Regions from separate parts of the Paenibacillus sp. 1SOY10 genome, predicted to be linked through region 4. Evidence: riboswitches for the same ligand, from Rfam matches in the RefSeq annotation. Region 4 holds a riboswitch; each other region holds the start of a gene.
What was found. A riboswitch is a leader RNA that binds a small molecule or an ion and turns the genes downstream of it on or off. The one in region 4 is predicted to bind cyclic di-AMP.

Region 1 (5,249 bases), on a different contig from region 4:
TTCAAAAAATCGAACTACCTCTATGATTCTTCATTTATCATGTTCTCAAACTGCTCCATCTTCTCGTTCCCACCAATAATGACCATGATATCCCCTTCGTACAACTGGTCCATCGCCGTTGGAGCCACCATGATGTTGCCATCTCTGTGAAGGGCCACTACACTACACGCAAACTGAGATCGTGTATTCAACTCGCCCAGGCTCTTGCCGTGCATACTGGCTGGAACCTTCATTTCCACAATACTGAACTCCTTGGACAATTCAATATAATCCAGCAGATTAGGTGTGACGAGCTGGTGGGCAACCCTTATTCCCATATCACGTTCCGGATAAATGATACGGTCTACGCCCAGTTTCTCCAGTGCGCGCCCGTGAAGCACCGAGATGGCTTTGGCTACCACGGTCTTGACCCCAAGCTCCTTGAGCAGAATTGCGGCCAGAATGCTCATCTGGATGTCATTGCCAATAGCCACAATACCGCAGTCAAAATTGCGCACCCCTAACGATTTGAGCATCTCCTCGTCAGTGGCATCAGCGGCGACGGCATGGGTCAACTGATCGCTCAGTTCCTGGACCAGTTCCTCGTTACGATCGATGCCCATTACCTCATAACCCAGGTCCACCAACTCCAGCGCCAAATTTGAGCCAAAACGCCCCAGCCCAATCACTACAAACTGCTGTGTTCTCATGAAAGGTAATATCCCCTTATCCTATAATCATTTTGCCTTCGGGATGACGGTAGGGCTCTTTCCCCTTCTTTGGTCCCAGTGCATAAGCAAGCGTCAACGGTCCGAGACGTCCCGCAAACATGGTAAAACTAAGGATTAGCTTGCCGATGGTCGTCAACTGCTCCGTTACCCCCATGGATAAACCCACCGTACCGAAGGCGGAGGTCGCCTCGAACAAAATCGCCAGAAACCCTGCTTGTTCGGTGGCAGACAACACAATGGCCACAGTAATAATGAAGAACAACGACATCATGGTCAATGTCACCGCCTTGAAGATCCGTTCCTGAACCATCCTGTAACGGAACAGAACCAGGTCTGTACGACCGCGAATCATCGACAGCACCGCACCTGCCAGAATGGTGAAGGTGGTGGTCTTGATACCGCCCCCGGTAGACCCGGGAGAAGCCCCGATAAACATCAATATTATAATGAAGAATTGCGTAGCCTGACGAAGGGCTTCGATGTCCAGCGTATGAGCTCCGGCCGTCCGCGGCGCCACCGACTGGAACAAGGCACTCCAAAGCTTGCCACCCCAATCCAGCGGCTTCAGTGTCCCCGTATTGGTGAACTCGAAGACGAAGATGATCAAGGCTCCGGATACGATCAAGGCCGCCGTCATCGACAGCACAACCTTGGAATGAAGCGACAGCTTGCGGCGGCGGCGAATGTCGAACAGGTCAGATAGAACGACAAAGCCAAGTCCCCCTGATATAATCAGGAAGATTGAGACCAGGTTAATCAGCGGATCAGATACATAAGACATCAAGCTTTGACTGCCCCCGAACAAATGAAAGCCCGCATTATTAAACAAAGCGATAGCATGAAAAATACCAAAGTACAACGCCCGGCCAAAAGGCATATCCAGAGCCAATCTCAGGGTGAAGAGCACCGCTGCAATCGACTCAATAATCAAGGAAAAGAACAGGACCTTGCGGATCAGTCGAACGATCCCTTCCATTGAATTCTGGTTCATCGCTTCCTGAAGCAGTAGACGATCCCGCAGCGATATTTTCCGTTTAAATACCAGGGAGAACATCGTCGCTACGCTCATAAAGCCCAAGCCGCCCACCTGAATAAGTAGCAATATGACCATTTGCCCGAATGGGGAGAAATAAGTGCCCGTATCCACCACGACCAGCCCGGTTACACAGGTAGCCGAGGTGGCTGTAAACAAAGCATCGATAAATGGCAAGCTTGCCTTGGAGACGCTGGAAATGGGTAGCATAAGCAACAGGGTGCCCAGCATAATAATCAGGGCAAACCCCGTCACCAAAATTTGGGGCGGAGACAAATTCAATTTATGCAATCCCACCAGGCTCACCTCATCGTTGTCATTAGAGAACGCAAAAATAAAAAAGCACTGGAAATCCAATGCCTTTCGGTGTTTGGTTCCTGCTGCAAAGACCTACGAGGTTAGCTGACGGATTCGGACATGCACAGTTGCCCTATTCGCTTCCTCCGCAAGCTTAGGCTCGCGAGATTCAGCAAAATTCACCCCAAAAAAAACCGGTTCCCCCGTTTTCCATCGAAATTCGGCCATTTTATTTTCAATTGGATTATAATCCTTATTTGTTGCCAGGACAAAGCTTCATTTGGCCTAAATAGACGGGAAAACCGTGAAAAGGAGTGAACCCTGAATCCACGGGCCCCTGAATCTGAGCCATGCGAAGGGTTACCGGGTTTATTGCCGCTTTTCTTATTTTTCACCTGCTATTCTGGCGAAGGCCACTTCAACTGTGTTATCTTTACTGTGACGAACTTGGGGCTAAATCATACCTCTTATTACATCAAAAAGGAGTTGTGCAAGTGAATTTCTCCATGAAACCTGCCGGTGGCACACTAAAGACCCGTACACTTTGGTTGCTCGCTGCGCTAGGGCTAGTCGTATTTATCGTTATCCAGTTGCTTCCGACGAATGATTCGGAGCTGCTGCAGATGGAGCAATCCAAAGAGATTATCAGCAAACAGCAAGCCAAGGAGCAAGCGGAGCATTTCGTGCAATCCGTTCTGCAGTTGGACTTGTCTGAACAGTCAAAAGATAAGGCACTGGTTACCTACGAATCACGTTCTGATTTGCTGGGTTATTTGACAAAATCGGAGTTGCTATCCTCGTATCTGAAGAGCTACGAACAGCAATTCCCTTACGATGTGTTTCGAGTTCTCTTCAAGCAGCCCGATGATCTGCTGAATGCCTTGACCGTCGATGTACATATGAATTCCGGGCAAGTCGTTGCCTTTGAAGAAATTCTGTCCGCCAGCAATACGAACAAGCAGACTATGCTGGATTTGGGGACGGAGACTACCGAGACTATGTTGTCCTGGGAAGGCGATTTAACACTGGCCGAAAAGGAAGAAATGGCCCAGCCTTACCTGGATGCCTTCGGCTTCGCTGACGCTGATTTGACGCTCGCTTCCGGGGAAGGTGACGTCGGCCTGTTGTATGATTTGAATGGATATACCATTGGAGAGTCCAAGGCGCAAATTCAAATTCAATATGAATATGGCTACGTCTCTTCACTGGAAAGCTATTTCGTCGCTCCGGCCGACCATTTGAATTATGTGAAGCAGCAGACCACTCTCGCCACTTGGCTTACCTTTGCAGGCTATGCCTTCTTGAGCTTTATCCTGGGTGTGCTTGCCATCGTGTATAGTGCCCTCACGAGACGACACACATCATTCAAACGTGGTATTTTTCTGACTTCACTTTATTTTGTGCTCTCCATGGTAGGCACTTTCAACATGCTGCCTATTTTTGAGAAGGAAAGCACCGAGCCGTTTATGCTGATCTTCCTGCTGGTCTTCCAAAGTGTGTCGACCCTGTTCATGTCCATAGCCATCTATTTCTCACTGGTAGGTGGAAATGGATTATGGCGCCAGCAAGGAATGAATCCGTGGCCTCGCGCCAGAGAAGCAGGCTATGGCCGTCATGTGCTTACCTCCATGACTGATGGCTATGCCTGGGCCCTGATTTTGTTAGGTGTACAATCGGTTATCTTCCTCATTCTGGAACAAAGCATCGGTACCTGGTCTACGAGCGATTCGACGCAATCGCCGTACAATATGGTATATCCGCTCTTGTTCCCGCTTTTGGCCTGGGTGGCCGGGATCGGAGAAGAAGCGGTTTATCGGTTGTTTGGGATTCCGATGCTGAAGAAGATGTTTCGCAGCACCTTTGTAGCCTGCTTGCTATCCACGCTAATCTGGGCGCTGGGGCATACGTTGTATCCGATCTATCCTATCTACTCAAGACCCATTGAGCTGACCATCATTGGATTGTTGTTCAGCTTCGTCTTCCTGCGTTACGGCTTTGCCGCCGCCGTGTTCTCCCACGTCATCTTCGACAGCATTCTGATGGCGCTGAGCTTGATGTTTATGGGAGGCGCACTGAATATCGCCGCTGGTGTATTCTACATCGCTCTGCCAGCTATTGTGGCTTATGTCATTTATGTATTCAACCCGCCAGGTCGGGAGCGCAAAGAGCCGCCAGTACAACAAAAAGAGGAGCCGTTCTTCACGACTCCTCCGGTGGCTCCTCGTCCCGAAGGGCATTGATAATTTCACGAGCCAGCTTATCCCCTATAGAAAGAGGCCGGAAGTCTTCGACGGAGGCCTCTTTTATTTTTTTAAGTGAACCAAAATGCTTTAATAGCGCCTTACGTCGCTTCTCTCCGATACCAGGAATAGCGTCCAGTTGCGAAGTCACCATCGACTTGGCCCGTTGCTCACGGTGGAAGGTAATGGCGAAGCGATGCACCTCATCCTGTATGCGTTGCAAAAGGTAAAACTCCTGACTGTCACGGGGCAGGTGGACTGGCTCCGGCGGATCATAAGCCATGAGCTGCGCCGTTTTGTGCTTCGCATCCTTGACCAGCCCACAAACGGGAATGTAAAGGCCCAGCTCATTCTCCAGCACATCGCTGGCTGCTGAAATCTGGCCCTTCCCGCCATCGACAACGATCAGATCGGGACGGGGCAGTTCCTCCTTGAGTACCCGCTCATAACGACGCCGGATCACCTCGCGCATCGTTTCGTAATCATCGGGGCCTTCCACGGTCTTGACCTTGTATTTGCGGTATTCCTTCTTGGCTGGCTTGCCGTCAATGAAGACCACCATCGCCGATACGGGGTTGGTCCCCTGAATGTTGGAGTTATCGAACGCCTCAATTCGCGTGACCTTCTCCAGGCCGATGGCTTTGCCCAAATTCTCTGCGGCCTTGGAGGTCCGCTCCTCGTCGCGTTCGATGAGACGGAATTTTTCGTCCAGCGACACACGAGCATTCTCCGTTGCCATCGTAATCATTTGCCGCTTAAGTCCACGCTGAGGAACCAGCGTCTTCACGCCAAGCCACTGCTGCAAGGCAGCAGCTCCGGAAGTCGAATCGAGCGTAAAGTTCTCACCGTGAGCACCCTCTAACGCGTCTTCACTGACACCCGAATCGGCCGCAGGAGCAACTTGCTCCTCTTCATCAGCAGACGTATTCACTTCGGCTTCGGCTGCCATTCCCTTAACTTGCAAGGTTT
Region 2 (5,249 bases), on a different contig from region 4:
CGCCTTAGGTGACTGCTCCATAGTTCTCCTCCATTTTCCACATTACCGACCGTGAATCACGATCTGCCTCGTACTCGACTTTTTGAACACACACATTAATTCAATTTTAGCTAATAATCTTCCAAAAGCAAACATATACATGCTGTAGATGCTTGTCAACGGGAGGTATCCATTGTATGACCCGACGTACTATAATCTATAGCCTATCCATGATCGCCTTGCTTTTGACCCTCGGGGTCGGCCTGCTGGCTTTCCCCGGCTTCAGAGAGGGACTAGCTTCACTTGCGCTTAAGTCGGGCAAGCCTCAGGCTGTCCTGACGGCCCCGCAACCTCCTGCCCCGACCCAGGCTGAGACCATTCAGCAGCCTACCGCTGAAGTACTGAGCCACCGAGTGGTCGAGTACCACATCAATACCACGCTCAATGAACAAGAGGGGACGCTATCCGGATCACAGACGGTGACTTGGACGCATCCCGGTAAGAAGACTATTAATGAAATTTATCTACATCTATATCCCAATGCCTTTGCTTCGGAGAATTCTACCTTTATGAAGGAATCCGGTGGTAAGCTGCGCAACGATACGATGCCGAAGGATGGCTGGGGCTCCATGGAGATTACTGAACTACGAACTACAGACGGTATCTCGCTGTTGCATCGAATCCAGTATGTACAACCTGATGATGGCAATGCCGAAGATCAGACTTTGGCCAAGGTGCGCTTGCCTGTGTCCGTGCAAGGAGGAGAAAGCTTGACGCTTCGCCTCAAATTTACCGTCAAGCTGCCAAAAATCTTTGCCCGCATGGGCGTTTCCGATGACTTTGTCATGGCTGGCCAGTGGTTCCCCAAGATTAGCGTATATGAACCCGTAGGAACAAGGGGGCGAGACAGCGAAGGCTGGAACCTTCATCAGTATCATGGCAACTCCGAGTTCTATTCCGATTTCGGGATTTATAGTGTGAAAATTAATGTGCCTGAGCATTACACTGTAGCCGCTACCGGATTTCAGACGAAGAAAGCCACTGTCAAAGAGGGACGGAAGACCGTACAGTTCTATGCCGACGATGTCCATGATTTCGCTTGGTCGGCGTCGCCTGACTTTATTTATGCGGAAGAGCCCTTCTCTTCTACCGAAGTGCCAGGTGTTCGGGTCAAGCTCTATCTGGATCCAGCGCATGAGGACCTGAAAGAACGCTACTTCTACGCCGCCAAGGTGGCTCTGGCTAATTTCAGTGAGTGGTACGGGCGTTATCCGTACTCCACCTTGTCGATCGTGGTTCCCCCGGCGGGGGGCAATGGTGCCGGCGGTATGGAATACCCCACCTTGGTCACAGCCTTCGGCGCTCGCGGCGATTCCCCGGATTATGATGAGCTTGAACGCACCGTCATTCATGAAATTGCTCACCAGTTTTTTTACGGAATGATCGCTAGCAACGAATTTGAAGAAGCTTGGCTGGACGAAGCCTTCGCTTCCTATGCCGAAGATAAATTAATGGAACAAGAATTTGGCATTGCCCCGAACCTGCCTATACAATCAACGTTGATCTCTGCTCCCGAGTCCCTGACGCAGCCTGCTTGGGAGTATGCACCAGGAGATGGTTACGCCCGCAATGTCTACTACCGGGGCAAATTGATTCTGCTGGATATTGAACGCCAGGTGGGTAGCAAGACCATGAAGCGTATTCTCAATACCTACAGCTACAAGTACCGATTCAAGCACCCGACCACAGCCGATTTCCAGCGGATTGTCGAACAAGTAACGGGACGAAGCTGGAAGACTTATTTTAACCAATATGTATTTGATGATAAAATGGCCGACTTCTCCGTGGACGACATTCGCGTAACATCGATCCAGCAAGACAAGGGTACTTTGTATGAGTCAGCCGTAACGTTCTCACGCAAAGGAGCCACACATCCGAAGGTGCCCTTATTATTCACCTTCACGGATGGTCATACCGTACGCAAAGAGTGGAATGGTGAAGATCATCGACTAGAGCTTAAGCTCCAGTATAAGGCTCCCATCGACTGGGTCCAAATTGACCCCGAATATACGCTGGTAGTAGAGAATAAGCGAATTAACAACTACCTGAAAGCAGACATTCCGAAGCCGCTTCTCTCCCGCTCCAATATGAGCGTCACCAAGTTGCTGGAGGCAGTCCTAGGTCTATTCATTTGGTAGGCATCTATAAAGGAGGGATGAAATGAGTTATGTCCGTCAGGGTTTTACCGCTCTCAAGAGTCAATTCCTCTCAGTGATTGTTCTATTTCTCTACCAGTTGCTATGGGGACTGCTTATATATCGGCTTGCTGATACCGCCATTACCTCTCTGTTACAGAGGTACCCTAATCCGCCACCCACACCTCTTGCGAAAATATTGTTCCTGCTGGAGGGGCAAGTCAATCTGTGGAGTCATCCCGATGTACAACGGTACCTCTGGCTGCTGGCCGGCATGATTGTACTACGACTTCTTCTCACCCCTTTTATTCAAGCCGGTATCCTGTATGGGCTTACCCCGTCTGAGGAGCGCGCATCTGGCTTCCCGTTGTTTCGGGGAATGAAAGAGTTTGGTAAGCCGGTCTTGCTATTCTATATCTTGGAGCTGACTCTGGTTCTGCTGCCGGCCTTGTGGATCATCCCCAAGTTATGGTCCCTATGGCCAGGTCTGCTGAGTGCCGCAGATCATTTGCCTATTTGGCTCACCGGACTAGGTCTCCTGCTGGGCTGGTTCCTGTACGGCTGGGTCGTTCGGCAATGCTTGTTATTTATTCAGTTCGGCTATCTATTTAAATCCGGAGCATGGAGCTCCCTGCTGGTGGGCATTCGCCACCTCTTGCAAGGCTTAGGCATAGCTCTGATTCTTGGCTTCTCCGCGCTCGTGGTATTCCTGCTCATGGGCACCGTATCCTGGATCTGGACCGGTCTGCTCGCATTAATCGTGCAGCAAACCTATCCTTTCTTTCGCTGCACTTTTAGAGTTTGGCAGGTTACCTCTCAATTTCAACTTTGGAGAGCAAAAACACAAAAAAGTTAAAATTTCTTTACCTTCTCCAAACCCATAGGGCACAAGGACTTTGCAAGCTGGCAAAGTCCTTTGTGCTCTATTTGTTCTCTTAATCTTGTGAATTAAGCATTGCCAAAATATACTACCCTCTGCTACAATAACAGCAGGCAATTTAAGTAACAGTTTTGTAATTACTTTTGTCATCTTTGGTAGCATCACGTTGCCATCTGCCATTAAGGCAAATTTAGGTGTGAAATCAAAAGCCGAGTTCCCTTCACCGGGGAAACGGGGGAACCACTTTGGGTGAATTGATCTCGCAATAGAGGGATCATAGGGGACCTTCAACCGAATCCTTAAGCTAACCTCGTAGGCACTGGAAGGAGCATAACTTCTTGAAGAAGCGTTTAACCGTAGCAGCAGTAAGTTTTGCATTGCTTTTCACCCTCGGAACAGGTAGCGCTTTCGCGGATTCCAAACTGAACACCGCGATTGATGGAGCTCTTGGTACCGACTATGTTGCCGGCGGAACCTCAACATCTGGTTTCGACTGCTCAGGATTTACTATGTATGTGTTCTCTAAAATTGGCATCAAACTTCCTCATCAATCCGGATCACAATATAAGATGGGAACGGCCGTAAAGAAAAGTGAACTCATTGCTGGCGATTTGGTATTCTTCAACACTTCTGGTAAGGGAGTCTCCCACGTAGGTGTCTACGTAGGCGACGGCGAATTTGCTCATGCTTCTACTTCTAAAGGAGTTATCATTAGCAAATTGAGCCAGAAATATTATGCAGAACGCTATATCGGTGCTAAGCGTATCATGAGCACTGACAAGTATGAAGAAGTGACCGGCGATGCTGCCGAGCACGATGATGTTGAATAGGTACTAACATTCAAACCCGTGGAGATGTTGATTACAACATTCTCGCGGGTTTTTTATTTGCTACACTTCCCAGTCAGAAAACGCTAACCCACTCCGGTAAACCTTTACAAGCCCGACAAATCCCGTTATTGTGAGGGTACGAGAATATTCACGGTCCTGTCACCTCATACATGCCGGATTAAAGGAGAGGCAAAATGGATAAACCAATCATTCAATTTCAGATTGCACCGATGGAAGAAGCTCATGGAGCCGAGATTTGTACCTGGCATTACGATTCTCCTTATGATATCTATAGCTGGCTGCCGTGGGAACAAATGAAAGCGCTCGATGTAGAGTTCGGGAATCCTGTGATACGAACTGAACAGTATATATCCGTTCTGGACCAAGACGGAAGCCTCGTCGGGTTCGCCCAATATTTCCCCTTACAAGGTGTTACCCGTCTGGGTATAGGTTTGAAACCCGAATTATGCGGAAATGGCTTGGGTAAGTCTTTTGTGGAGGCTATTGTCGCAGAAGCTCGAAGACGCAAGCCCGACAACGAAATCGATTTGGAAGTGCTCACCTGGAACACTCGAGCGATCCGGGCTTACCAGAAGGTAGGCTTTACCATTACCGATTTGTACGAGAAGATGACTCCGGGTGGGGTATCTAAGCCATTCTATTGCATGGTGTACAAAGGCGATTCCACTTCAGCTCAGTAACTCAAGCTAACATGATCATCTCGACCGATGATTCGCTATGAACTAAAGCACATTCCAACACGAATTTAAAATTCATTCGTTTCCAAATTTGTCACAAAGGCTATGAACGGGCAGTTTGTTCCGTTATAATAATAGGTAGCTGACATAGGAGGGACGATTGAAATGCAAAAGTGGATCATGAGCGGTTTGTTCATTATAGCAGGCGCTTTTGCCCTTGTACTCATGTTTACCTTACCTAGCCGAGAACAAACTGAAGAAGAAGCCAAGCCCCCGCAATTGCCCGAAATTACGATGAACGCGGAACAAGCCGAAACTCTGGTCCGGGCTAACTGTATTAGCTGTCATGGCGACCAGCTTCAGGGTGGAGCGGGCCCGGCTCTGGACAAAATCGGGGCCCAACTGACAACAGAAGAGCTATATTCCATCATTGCCAAGGGAAAAGGCGGCATGATGCCTGCGTTCAAGGATCGCTTGCAGGATGAAGAGATTGCGAACGTAGCCATGTGGCTTGCGGAGAAGAAATAACGGATAGACAAAACACCCCCACCAAGGTGTAATGCCATTAAGTGAAGTTCATCTTAATGACATTTTCACCAAGGTGGGGGTGTTTGCTTTGGAATCAGGACATCTTCTCGAAGGCCTCATTGTATTGCTGTGCCTCTTT
Region 3 (5,249 bases), on a different contig from region 4:
TACGGCAGTCGCGATCGCCAAGGAACTGGACATCGCTCATTCCCTGGAGCAGAGCATGACCGGGGCAGAGATTGATACCTTGTCTGACAAGGAATTTGCCGAGAAGATTCGCAACATTCGCGTATTTGCCCGTGTCTCGCCAGAACATAAGGTGAAGATCGTCAAGGCCTTCAAGGCCCAGGGCAACATTGTCTCCATGACGGGAGACGGTGTGAACGACGCACCTTCACTTAAGAATGCCGATATCGGCGTCGCCATGGGGATTACCGGGACGGATGTGTCGAAGGGTGCCAGTGACATGATCTTGACCGATGATAACTTTACGACGATTGTCCAGGCCATTCGGGAAGGACGGAACATTTACGCCAACATTCGCAAGACCGTTACCTTCCTGTTAGCCTGTAACTTTGGGGAAATCGTGGCGATTCTGGCTTCGATCCTGTTCTTCTGGCCGCTGCCACTACTGGCTACCCAAATTCTCTGGATTAACCTGGTGACAGACACGCTGCCGGCAATTGCCTTGGGCGTTGACCCTGGTGAGAAGGATGTCATGAAGCGCAAGCCACGGAACCCCAAGGAGAGCTTCTTTGCTGGAGGTGCGGCGCTGCAAGCGGTACTTGGCGGATTGCTGATCGGGGCATTAACGTTGGTTGCCTTCTACGTCGGGTTGGCTGAGCACGGATATGGCCTGCGTTCTCCGAATATCTCGGAAGAGGCTATGACCTACGCCCGGACGATGGCCTTTGTCGTATTGGCCGCGTCCCAGTTGTTCTACTCGTTCTCCAAACGCAGTGCTACAAAGTCCATCTTCGCCGTCGGCCTGTTCTCTAACAAGCTGCTGGTTGGTGCGGTTATCGCAGGTCTGGTGCTGCAATACGCTTCGATCTCCATTCCGTTCCTGGCCGCTGCCTTCAAGGTACAGAACCTGAGCCTGCCGGACTGGGGCCTGGTATTCGTCCTTGCCTTGATTCCGTTAATTCTTAACGAAATCATTAAGGTGTTTGTACGGATGAGAAGAGGAGCGTCAGCGTAATCGTGTTGCGGGTAAGTGGATGCAAGTGCGCGGGTGAAAAGGCCTGCGCACTTTTTGTCATTATTTCTAAATCGATTTATTCCATCTTCCTCGGAGTTCGCTATAATAAAGCTTAAATTAAACATAAATGATTAGTGGATAGGAATAGGAGAGGAGTAACAAGTGATGGCTGACAATCAGGGAAAGCTGGATAAGAAGTCCTTGGCGGACGCATTCAAACGCACGGTATATCAAGTGCCGGGGCATGGGAAGCGGAATGTGGATGTGTTGAAGCAAGCCTTGGAGAAGGTGAGCGGTGGACTGGACAGCGATATGTATGGGAAAGGACAGGCCATCGAGGACTTCGAAGCGAAGATGGCGGGCGTATTGGGCAAGGAAGCGGCCGTATTTTTTCCTAGTGGTACGATGGCGCAGCAAATCGCGCTTAGAATGTGGTGCGACCAGAAAGGGACAAAGCGGGTGGCCTACCATCCTCTCTGTCACCTGGAGATTCATGAAGAGGACGGATTGAAGGAGTTGCATGGAATACAGCCTGTGCTGCTTGCGGACGCGAATCGTCTCATTCGTCTGGCTGATGTCCGGAATATGGACGAAGATATCGCTTGTCTACTGTTGGAACTACCACAGCGCGAAATCGGCGGGCAGTTGCCTGCATTTGCCGAATTGGAAGCCATCTCTTCCTACTGCCGGCAGCGTGGAATCAAGCTGCACCTGGATGGTGCACGCCTCTTTGAGGTTCTTCCCTACTATGAGAAAACAGCAGAGGAGGTATGCGCTCTGTTCGACAGTGTGTATATCTCGTTCTATAAGGGCCTTGGCGGAATTGCCGGAGCCATTCTGGCCGGGGACCGTGAATGGGTGGATGAATCCAAGGTATGGAAACGGCGTCACGGTGGGGATTTGATCAGCCTGTATCCTTATTTTCTTAGTGCAGATTATTATTACGAATTAAGAGTGGGCAAGATGGAACAATATTACCGACAGGCGCGGGAGCTAGCTCAGCTCTATAATCGTTGCCGTCATTTCAGCACCCTGCCGGAGGTTCCTGTGTCCAATATGTTCCATGTTCATGTAGATCTGCCCAAGGAGCAACTGGAGCAGCTTCTGCTTGAGGTATACCGGGAGACAGGCGTCGGCTTGACGCCTATGGTCAAGGAACGGATGAGCGGCGGCTGTGGCTTTGAGGTGAGCGTGGGTGATCGGTATGCCGAGGTTCCCAAGGATAAGCTGCAATTGGCGTTCCGGCTGCTGAATCAGAAGTTGGAACGGGAAGACCATGAATTGCATTAACACAGAATGGCGTAAGAACGTGATTTTCGTTGATTGTGCGAAATAATCGACGAGGGAAGAGCGTGTAAACGCTTATCTGAATCCAGTTGATACAAATCCTTCTTCTTTTGACCTTTAACCTGCCTTTACACCCTCCTGGCGGAGGGAGTATGATTCAGCAGTAGTAATTAAATGACAAATACCTGATCGCTGAATTCTGTGAAATTCAGAAACGGGGGAACCATCGGAAGGGGCCGTGCTTGGCCCGTTTCAGGGGTGAATCGCTGGGCTGGCTTGTTTGCCATCCCGGGGTAGGGCTGCTTTCGTGCCCGAATCCGTCAGCTAACTCCGTAAGCGTCCGAAAGAGGGAATTGTCGTGGCTATACGCCGCGGGAAAGTCCAACTTTCCTGCGGCTTTTTTCTGCTGTCATTGGGGCGGGAGATTGGCAACTTGGAGCTAGAAGAGGGGATATAAGATGGTAAACAAAGTCAAACGGGTGCTCATTGGACGGCCGATGAAAAGTAGGGAGATTGAGGGGGAAAAGCTGGGCAAGCTGAAGGCGCTGGCCATCCTGTCTTCGGATGCACTGTCATCTGTAGCCTACGGAACTGAGCAAATCCTGCTGGTCCTGATGGCGGCGGGGTTCTCCGCCCTATGGTATTCGATTCCGATTTCCTTTGCCGTACTTGGGCTATTATTCATACTGATCCTGTCTTATCGGCAGACGATCTTCTCTTATCCCTCCGGGGGTGGGGCTTACATCGTGGCCATGGATAATCTGGGACGGTCTACCGGACTGCTTGCCGGGGGTTCGTTGCTCGTTGACTATATCTTGACCGTAGCGGTGAGCTCGTCTGCCGGGACGGATGCGATTATATCGGCCTTTCCGGTACTACAGGATCACCGGGTTCTGATTGCCCTGATCATGATTACACTGCTTACGCTGATGAATCTGCGCGGTGTGACGGAATCGGCCTCTGTGCTGGCCGTGCCGGTATATCTGTTTGTTATTGCGATCTTCGTGTTAATCGGTTCTGGAGTGGTCAAGTATGCCATGGGTGGGATTCATGCCGCCACGCCGGAGGTGGAGGCTACCGTATCCAACATCAGCCTGTTCCTGCTATTGAAGGCCTTTAGCTCAGGTTGTTCGGCCTTGACTGGAGTAGAGGCGGTGTCCAACGCCATCCCGAACTTCAAGAAGCCAGCAGCCCATAATGCAGCGGCTACCCTGGCAATGATGGGTATCATTCTGTGCACGATGTTTATCGGCATTAGCCTGCTGGCATATTGGTATGGAATCAAGCCTGATCCGCAGGCTACTGTGGTGTCGCAGATCGCGGAGTCTACTTTTGGTCGGGGCACGCTTTACTATGTCATCCAGGGCATTACCGCATTGATCTTGTTCCTGGCAGCCAACACGGCATACTCGGCGTTTCCGCTGCTGGCGTTCATGCTGGCCAAAGACAAATATATGCCGCATGCCTTTATGGTGCGCGGAGATCGACTTGGCTTCTCTAACGGCATTATTTTCCTGGGCGTGACTTCTGCTCTGCTGGTCATTGGCTTTGGCGGGAATACGGAGAGCTTGATTCCTCTCTATGCTGTGGGGGTGTTTATCCCGTTCACCTTGTCCCAACTGGGAATGATGATCCGCTGACTGAAGCTCAAGCCCAAGGGCTGGGTTCTCCGGTTTGCAATCAATACAGTGGGTATGCTCACGACGCTCGGGATTACGCTGATTTTTATCATCACCAAATTTTCGCATGTGTGGGTAGTCTTCATTTTCCTGCCGCTGGTGATGTTTCTGTTCTACCAGATTCACCGTCATTATCTGAACATTGCTCAGCAGCTACGGATTTCCATGGATGTGGAGAAGCCCGTCATGAAGGGCAGCACGATCGTGGTGCCGGTAGCCGGAATTACGCGGGTCGTGATGAATTCCCTGAGTTATGCCAAATCCTTGACCGATAATGTGGTCGCTGTATATGTGGGCTTCGATGATGATGAGATTAAGCGGATGGAGCAGAAATGGGCAGAGTGGAATCCCGGAGTACGGCTGATTACGCTGAGATCGAGCTTTAGAAGTATTGTCCGGCCCATCATGAAATTTATCGACACGGTGGAGTGGAAGACCTCCGAGACCGATCACATCACGGTGCTGATTCCGCAATTCATTACACGCCATTGGTGGCAGAATATGCTGCACAACCAGTCCAGCCTGGTATTAAGAGCTTACCTGTACAATCATAAGGACGTTGTTATCGCTACCGTACCTTTCCATTTGCAAAAGTAGGCCTTGGGTATCCGGGCGAATGATCACCAAACCGGGCGATCGCACGTACAATAACCTGAATACCCTAACACGACAAGGAGGGGAATGGGTTGATTGTTCTACCACCGAGCGACAAGAGCCAGCTCTCGCAGATGAGCTTGCCTCCGTTCCAACAGGAAATTGTGCAGGCTATGGAGAGGAGTCCGGTGCCCCATCGTTATAGCTCGCTGGATGAGCTTCTCTTCGAATTGAACTTACGGGGGGCGATTGTAGGATCGGCTTTGGCGCTCAACCAGAGTGGAGCCAAGTTCGCCGTATACCGCAGATCGCATTGTAACGAGATGTATTGGTCGCGCACGGACGAAGGGGGCTTCCGGCTAAGAAGCGGCGTAGCGCCTTCCGATGCCATACAAGACATTTACCTGAACGGGCCGTTGTATGGCTTCGAATGCTCCATGGCCATGATGATTGTGATGTACAAGGCTGTGCTGGATCAGATTGGAAGCCGCGCATTCAATACGTATTTCACAGATCTGTATCTGTTCGATTGGCACTACGATAGTGATCTTGGTTTTGCCCAAGGCAACCGTAGGCTGGGCGTGTATCCCGGGGATATTCTGTACTTTAAGAACCCGGATCATAACCCTGAGACGCCAGAATGGCAAGGAGAGAAT
Region 4 (5,249 bases):
GCCAAGGATATTCTGATCGATCAGAAAGTTCTGTCCCAGGCTTTTTTTGAATGAGAAGCCATGCCGCTGGATAATTTCCTTCGTTCGGCGAGGCGTTGATATATCCTCCCTCATGCCCATGTTCCGTTAACCCCTTTATCTTCTAGCTTCACAAGTGCTGCTACGAATTCTTCCTGACTAATACGAAATACCGTTAGCCGCTTATATAACTGCTTCCCGTTGCAATATCCGATACCGAGTAGCTCTCCCAGCGCCTTTCTTCGCGCGGCTGCCTGCGGATGAACGATGAGTCCCGCCGTAATCAGGTCTTCCCAGGCGATGATAGGCTCCACCCCTGGCACTTCGTTATGCAGGCGCGCCAGCGCCGTACGAATCGCCTCTGGCGTGGCATTCTCCACACCGATATCCCCTCGCTTCGTGGCCTCCGCTTCAGGTAAGAAGGCATGCTTGCACCCGGGCACCCGAGTTGCCACGATCTTGCGAATCCGTTCTCCAGCGTGATCGGGATCGGTAAATATAATAACGCCCCGGCGTTCTTGCGCCAGAGCAATCTTCTTAAGCGTAGTCTCGTTGATGGCTGACCCGCCCGTTTCAATCGTATCCGCTTCAACGGCCCGCTTGACGGCTACGGTATCATCCCGGCCCTCCACCACGATGACTTCCTTGATCATCCGGGTTACCTTCTTTCCATTTGCCTCTACTACAACAAAAAGAAGAGGATTCTCATCCTCTTCTAATCCACTGTCTTTATCATCATCCTGAATACTTTGTGTACATATTGTATCCCACTTCCTCCGCATTGTAAAACGGAGAAGCTAGTTTAATTCCGGCTTCGTCGGGCCGATGACATATACGGTACGACCTTTCTTACGGCCAAAGTTTTTAGCCGTCTTCAAGCTGTCGTAGTAAACGTCCATTTTATTTCCCTTGATGGCTCCGCCGGTATCTTCAGCCTTGCGGAACCCGATTCCTTCAATGTAGACCCACCAGCCAAGCGGAACGACGGATTTGTCAACGGCAATCGTTCTGCCCTCCGTCACGCGAGTGCCGGAAGCTGTACGAGTGCCAATTCCTTCTTGCTCCGAAGAGTAGGCGGTCAGCGTAACATTCTTAAGCATCTTTTTATATTTAAAAGAGACACCGTTCTTGGTGGCATTGCCGCCAATGTTCACAGTATTTGCGCTGCGGCTGATGCTAGCCGACAGAACGGCTGTCGGTTCTTTCGTGCCTACGGCCACGACTTTAGGCTGGGCCTCCTTCGAGACCTCCTTGCCAAGCCAGCGCTTGGTCACGAATACTCCGTCCTCATAGGTTTTCTCGATGTTGTGAATGACCATGCCCTCACTGCCAGGCTGAACGACCTTTGTCGTTCCCTTCAGCAATTCCTTATCGGATGTCTTTACGACGTTAAAAGGCACAGCTTCTTCGGTTTGTACCAAATGCTTGCTCACCCGAACAATGGTGATTCCTGCGTCCGAGTCCAACTTGCGATCCAGGGCAGGTGTTACCTTATCATCTTGATTCAAAGTGACGCCTAGCTCATCTAGCACATCTTTGACCTTCTCCTTGGTAGTGAAAGTCGTTTTTGTCTCTCCGTCCACACTCACCTTTACCGGAACCGCCCGCACAATGACGACACGGTCGCCATCTTCCAGCATGCTATCTAGCGGACGCGATAATGTATCTTTGGGATGCAGATTGATGGCCTGTTCATCCAGCAGGTCAGCAACGCTGTCTTCCCGGGTTTCCACTGATTGGACATTACCGTCGACAACCAGGGAGATTTGTTTATTTTGCTGGCCATACAGCCATATGAGGATGATGATGATTACCGCGATGGTCAGAACGCCGACGAGCGCAACCTGACGAATATTTAACTGCTTCCATCGCAATGCGTAAGACATGCTGGATGAGCGTGATTCATGGGTCTCCTCTTTGCGGAAAATGCCCATATCTTCCGTCCTCCTTACATAGCCTCGCCGTCAAGATCGATGCACAATTACATTTGACGCGACTACATTCTTGATTTACGAAATGCGGCTCTTGCTCACGTGCATTTCGTATCCTTTCCCAGTCTGCCCTGCGGGTGTCACCTCCTGTTTATCAACAGTATGATGACCCTACTACTTTTATTCAAAACAAAAGAAGCCTAAAGAAAGAGTTAGAGGAACTCCTTCGTGGCTTCCTGATGGTCTTGGTGTAGTAGGCTGCACGAGTTACCTCTCTTGATACGCTTACGAGGTTAGCTGTCGGGTTAGGACGAAAGAGAGCCGCCCCTTCTCAGTACATTCGCTCATGGCGCAATGACCTCGAATTCACCCCATAGACCCTGATAAAGAAATCAAATACGAGCGCAGTTGGCAAATTCGCCGCTAGTCGCTTGCATTGGTTCCCCCGTTCTCCATTCGGAGATTCAGCGAGACTGGTTCATGGAATCAAGCATCGAAGTGATCCAAATTTCAAGTGTTCGAAACGGATCAAAACGATCACTGAAAAAATTCTATCCTGTTTCGATGCATGTTGTAAAGGACGAATCAACCACGTTTTTTTAAATAAATGGTTAAAAAAATGTAATTATATCCGTTTTAATGGTTAAAATGTATTAATCTTTCCGAAATCCTCGCTTTTTCATCCGTTTATCTCTCAAATACTCGGAATACCAAATCGTTCCAGTGCATTTCGAGTGGTAATTTGGGCAATTTCCTCAAAGGTTAACCCTTTTAGCTCGGCAGCCATTTCGGCAACCAGGCGTACATGAGCAGACTCGTTTCGTTTACCTCTAAATGGATGAGGAGTTAAATAAGGGGAATCCGTTTCGATCAATAATCGGTCAATAGGTGTCTTTGCCAATACTTCTTTCGGCTGCTTTGCATTTTTAAACGTAATGGGTCCGCCAAACGACAAATGAAATCCCAAATCCAGACACATTTTGGCAATTTCCCAACTGCCAGAATAAGAATGCATAACACCTCCCACTTTATGAGCTTTTTCTTCGCGCAAAATTTTGACGACGTCCTCATGAGCATCACGATTATGAATGCAAATCGGCATGCCGAGACTGCGAGCCAGCCCGATTTGCTTGCGGAACACCTTATGCTGCACCTCTTTAGGGGAGGTATCCCAATAATAATCCAGTCCGATCTCACCGATAGCGACTACCTTCTCATGCTTGCATAATTCAGCAATCCAGTCCAAATCTCCCTCTTGCATCGTAATGGCATCCTGAGGGTGCCACCCTACCGCAGCATAAATGAAGTCATAAGACTCGGCCAACTTCATCGTTGTCGGGATCGTCTCCCGGTTAAACCCGATGTTAATCATTCGCGTAACCCCTTGTTCTACGGCACGCGCAATCACTTCCTCACGATCTTCGTCAAATTGGGTTGCATCCAAATGCGTATGTGTATCAAATAACATGATGTCCTCTGACCTCCTAAATGCGTTGTTTAAAAATTTGCGCAACTTCACGGGGTAACTGATCCATGACAGCGCATAACTTATTGTCGGGATAATACAAATGATATTTCCCCCGATGCAGTCCGCTAATCGACCTGACAATATCGGACACCTCAGAGATTTCCCGCAACTGCTCTTGGCGGTCCAGTAACAGGATTTGCTTCTCCCCAATTCCCTCGTCCGGACGGAACACATCATAAGGTAGATCCGTTGGAAAATCAATTTCCATATCGTAATCGGGATTTAATCCTACCTGTTCGAAAGCGGTACGAATTTGTCCCAACATTTCCAGATCAATCGTCTCAACCTCTACATATTTATACAATTTCCGATTTAAAAACCGGATACACAAATCACTAAGCCGCTCATCCGCTTCCCGAGTCCATTGCATGAAGGCCGTTTGCATCAATGCCTCGTCCAACTGCAGGTAATCACGGACGTTTATATTTCCATCGAAGAGGCTGGGGAGCGGATAGGGCAGGAATGCAAATTTATAATGATCCCGATATAGTTCTTTCGCCCGGCGCAGAATTTGGCGGAGTATAATTTCTGAGCTGCGTGTTACCGGATGGAAGTAAATCTGCCAATACATTTGATAACGGGACATCAGATAATCTTCCACCGCATGCATTCCTGACTCCTTCACTACCACCCTTCCTTGGAAAGGCCGCAGCATTCGCAAAATTCGGTCCATATCAATCGTACCGTAGTTCACCCCTGTGAAATAAGCATCACGCAGCAGATAGTCCATTCGATCCGCATCAAGAGGACTGGATACCAGATTAACCACAATCGGATTATCATAATCCTTGCGAATGACGGATGCGACCTTCTCTGGAAAATCAGGAGATATTCGGCGCAGTACACTACCTACCTCGGTATCCCCCAGCAAAATTTTGCAAGTCCAATCCTCATGGTCCATCTCGAAGGCCTGCTCAATGGAATGAGAGAATGGCCCATGGCCCAGATCGTGCAGTAGTGCCGCACATAAAGCAACCAGCTTCTCCTCCCCAGGCCAGTCTGCATATCCGCCGCGCTCAAACTGAGAAATAATTCGGCGCGTGATTTCATAAACCCCAAGCGAATGTGAGAAACGGCTGTGCTCTGCACCATGGAATGTCAGATACGAGGTACCCAACTGGCGAATCCGACGAAGTCGTTGGAACTCGGACGTATTAATCAGCGACCAGATCACTTCATCCTGTACATGAATATAATTGTGTACGGGGTCCTTAAATACCTTTTCTTCACGAAGTTGACGATACATGGTTCACACACTCCTCTTCCTTCTTAATTGAAATGACAAAAAATTGACTAATGTCGAAGGTTTTTGTCGAATATTGTCGTAAAAAGTCATATATAGTCTTTGTCGAATGTCGAATTATAGAATATCACTAACTTCCTAGGTATAATCATGCTTCTCAGAGATATTTATCAAAAAAATTTAGAAATAACAAAGAACTCTACCATAAATAGGTTGACTATTCTGGCAATCGTTGGTATTATGAATATCATAAAAGATAGAACAATGTCGAAAAATGACGATTAAAAAATGAACTGAAAGGGGCTATCATCAGTATGTTGAAATCAACAGGTATCGTAAGAAAAGTCGACGAGTTGGGCCGTGTTGTTATTCCTATCGAATTGCGTCGCACCCTGGGTATTGGCGAGAAAGATGCGCTTGAAATTTATGTAGATGGCGAACGGATCATGCTCAAGAAATATGAGCCAGCCTGCATCTTCTGCGGCAATGCCGAAAACGTAACATACTTCAAAGGCAAAATTGTTTGCCA

Region 1: it holds a riboswitch for cyclic di-AMP, as region 4 does, so the genes downstream of both, AC1VOR_RS19825 (TrkH family potassium uptake protein) here and AC1VOR_RS22620 (ubiquitin-like domain-containing protein) in region 4, are expected to answer to the same signal.
Region 2: it holds a riboswitch for cyclic di-AMP, as region 4 does, so the genes downstream of both, AC1VOR_RS22845 (C40 family peptidase) here and AC1VOR_RS22620 (ubiquitin-like domain-containing protein) in region 4, are expected to answer to the same signal.
Region 3: it holds a riboswitch for cyclic di-AMP, as region 4 does, so the genes downstream of both, AC1VOR_RS14925 (APC family permease) here and AC1VOR_RS22620 (ubiquitin-like domain-containing protein) in region 4, are expected to answer to the same signal.

What each region holds. Positions count from the first base shown of each region.
Region 1 covers NZ_JBXENK010000011.1:33,020-38,268, forward strand. Annotated here, with positions in the region: gene AC1VOR_RS19820 (potassium channel family protein) at 21-689, opposite strand; gene AC1VOR_RS19825 (TrkH family potassium uptake protein) at 706-2,040, opposite strand; cyclic di-AMP (ydaO/yuaA leader) riboswitch at 2,116-2,276, opposite strand; gene AC1VOR_RS19830 (CPBP family intramembrane glutamic endopeptidase) at 2,535-4,280, shown strand; gene uvrC (excinuclease ABC subunit UvrC) at 4,240-5,249, opposite strand, start outside.
Region 2 covers NZ_JBXENK010000018.1:26,892-32,140, forward strand. Annotated here, with positions in the region: gene AC1VOR_RS22830 (YwhD family protein) at 1-21, opposite strand, end outside; gene AC1VOR_RS22835 (M1 family metallopeptidase) at 177-2,177, shown strand; gene AC1VOR_RS22840 (hypothetical protein) at 2,200-3,030, shown strand; cyclic di-AMP (ydaO/yuaA leader) riboswitch at 3,252-3,388, shown strand; gene AC1VOR_RS22845 (C40 family peptidase) at 3,393-3,884, shown strand; gene AC1VOR_RS22850 (GNAT family N-acetyltransferase) at 4,079-4,585, shown strand; gene AC1VOR_RS22855 (c-type cytochrome) at 4,748-5,110, shown strand; gene AC1VOR_RS22860 (4a-hydroxytetrahydrobiopterin dehydratase) at 5,205-5,249, opposite strand, start outside.
Region 3 covers NZ_JBXENK010000005.1:208,924-214,172, forward strand. Annotated here, with positions in the region: gene AC1VOR_RS14915 (cation-translocating P-type ATPase) at 1-1,033, shown strand, start outside; gene AC1VOR_RS14920 (threonine aldolase family protein) at 1,199-2,323, shown strand; cyclic di-AMP (ydaO/yuaA leader) riboswitch at 2,501-2,674, shown strand; partial or broken gene AC1VOR_RS14925 (APC family permease) at 2,779-4,596, shown strand; gene AC1VOR_RS14930 (protein-glutamine gamma-glutamyltransferase) at 4,686-5,249, shown strand, end outside.
Region 4 covers NZ_JBXENK010000017.1:45,352-50,600, forward strand. Annotated here, with positions in the region: gene rsmA (16S rRNA (adenine(1518)-N(6)/adenine(1519)-N(6))-dimethyltransferase RsmA) at 1-120, opposite strand, end outside; gene rnmV (ribonuclease M5) at 111-671, opposite strand; gene AC1VOR_RS22620 (ubiquitin-like domain-containing protein) at 816-1,952, opposite strand; cyclic di-AMP (ydaO/yuaA leader) riboswitch at 2,216-2,429, opposite strand; gene AC1VOR_RS22625 (TatD family hydrolase) at 2,644-3,420, opposite strand; gene AC1VOR_RS22630 (HD domain-containing protein) at 3,434-4,723, opposite strand; gene AC1VOR_RS22635 (AbrB/MazE/SpoVT family DNA-binding domain-containing protein) at 5,035-5,249, shown strand, end outside.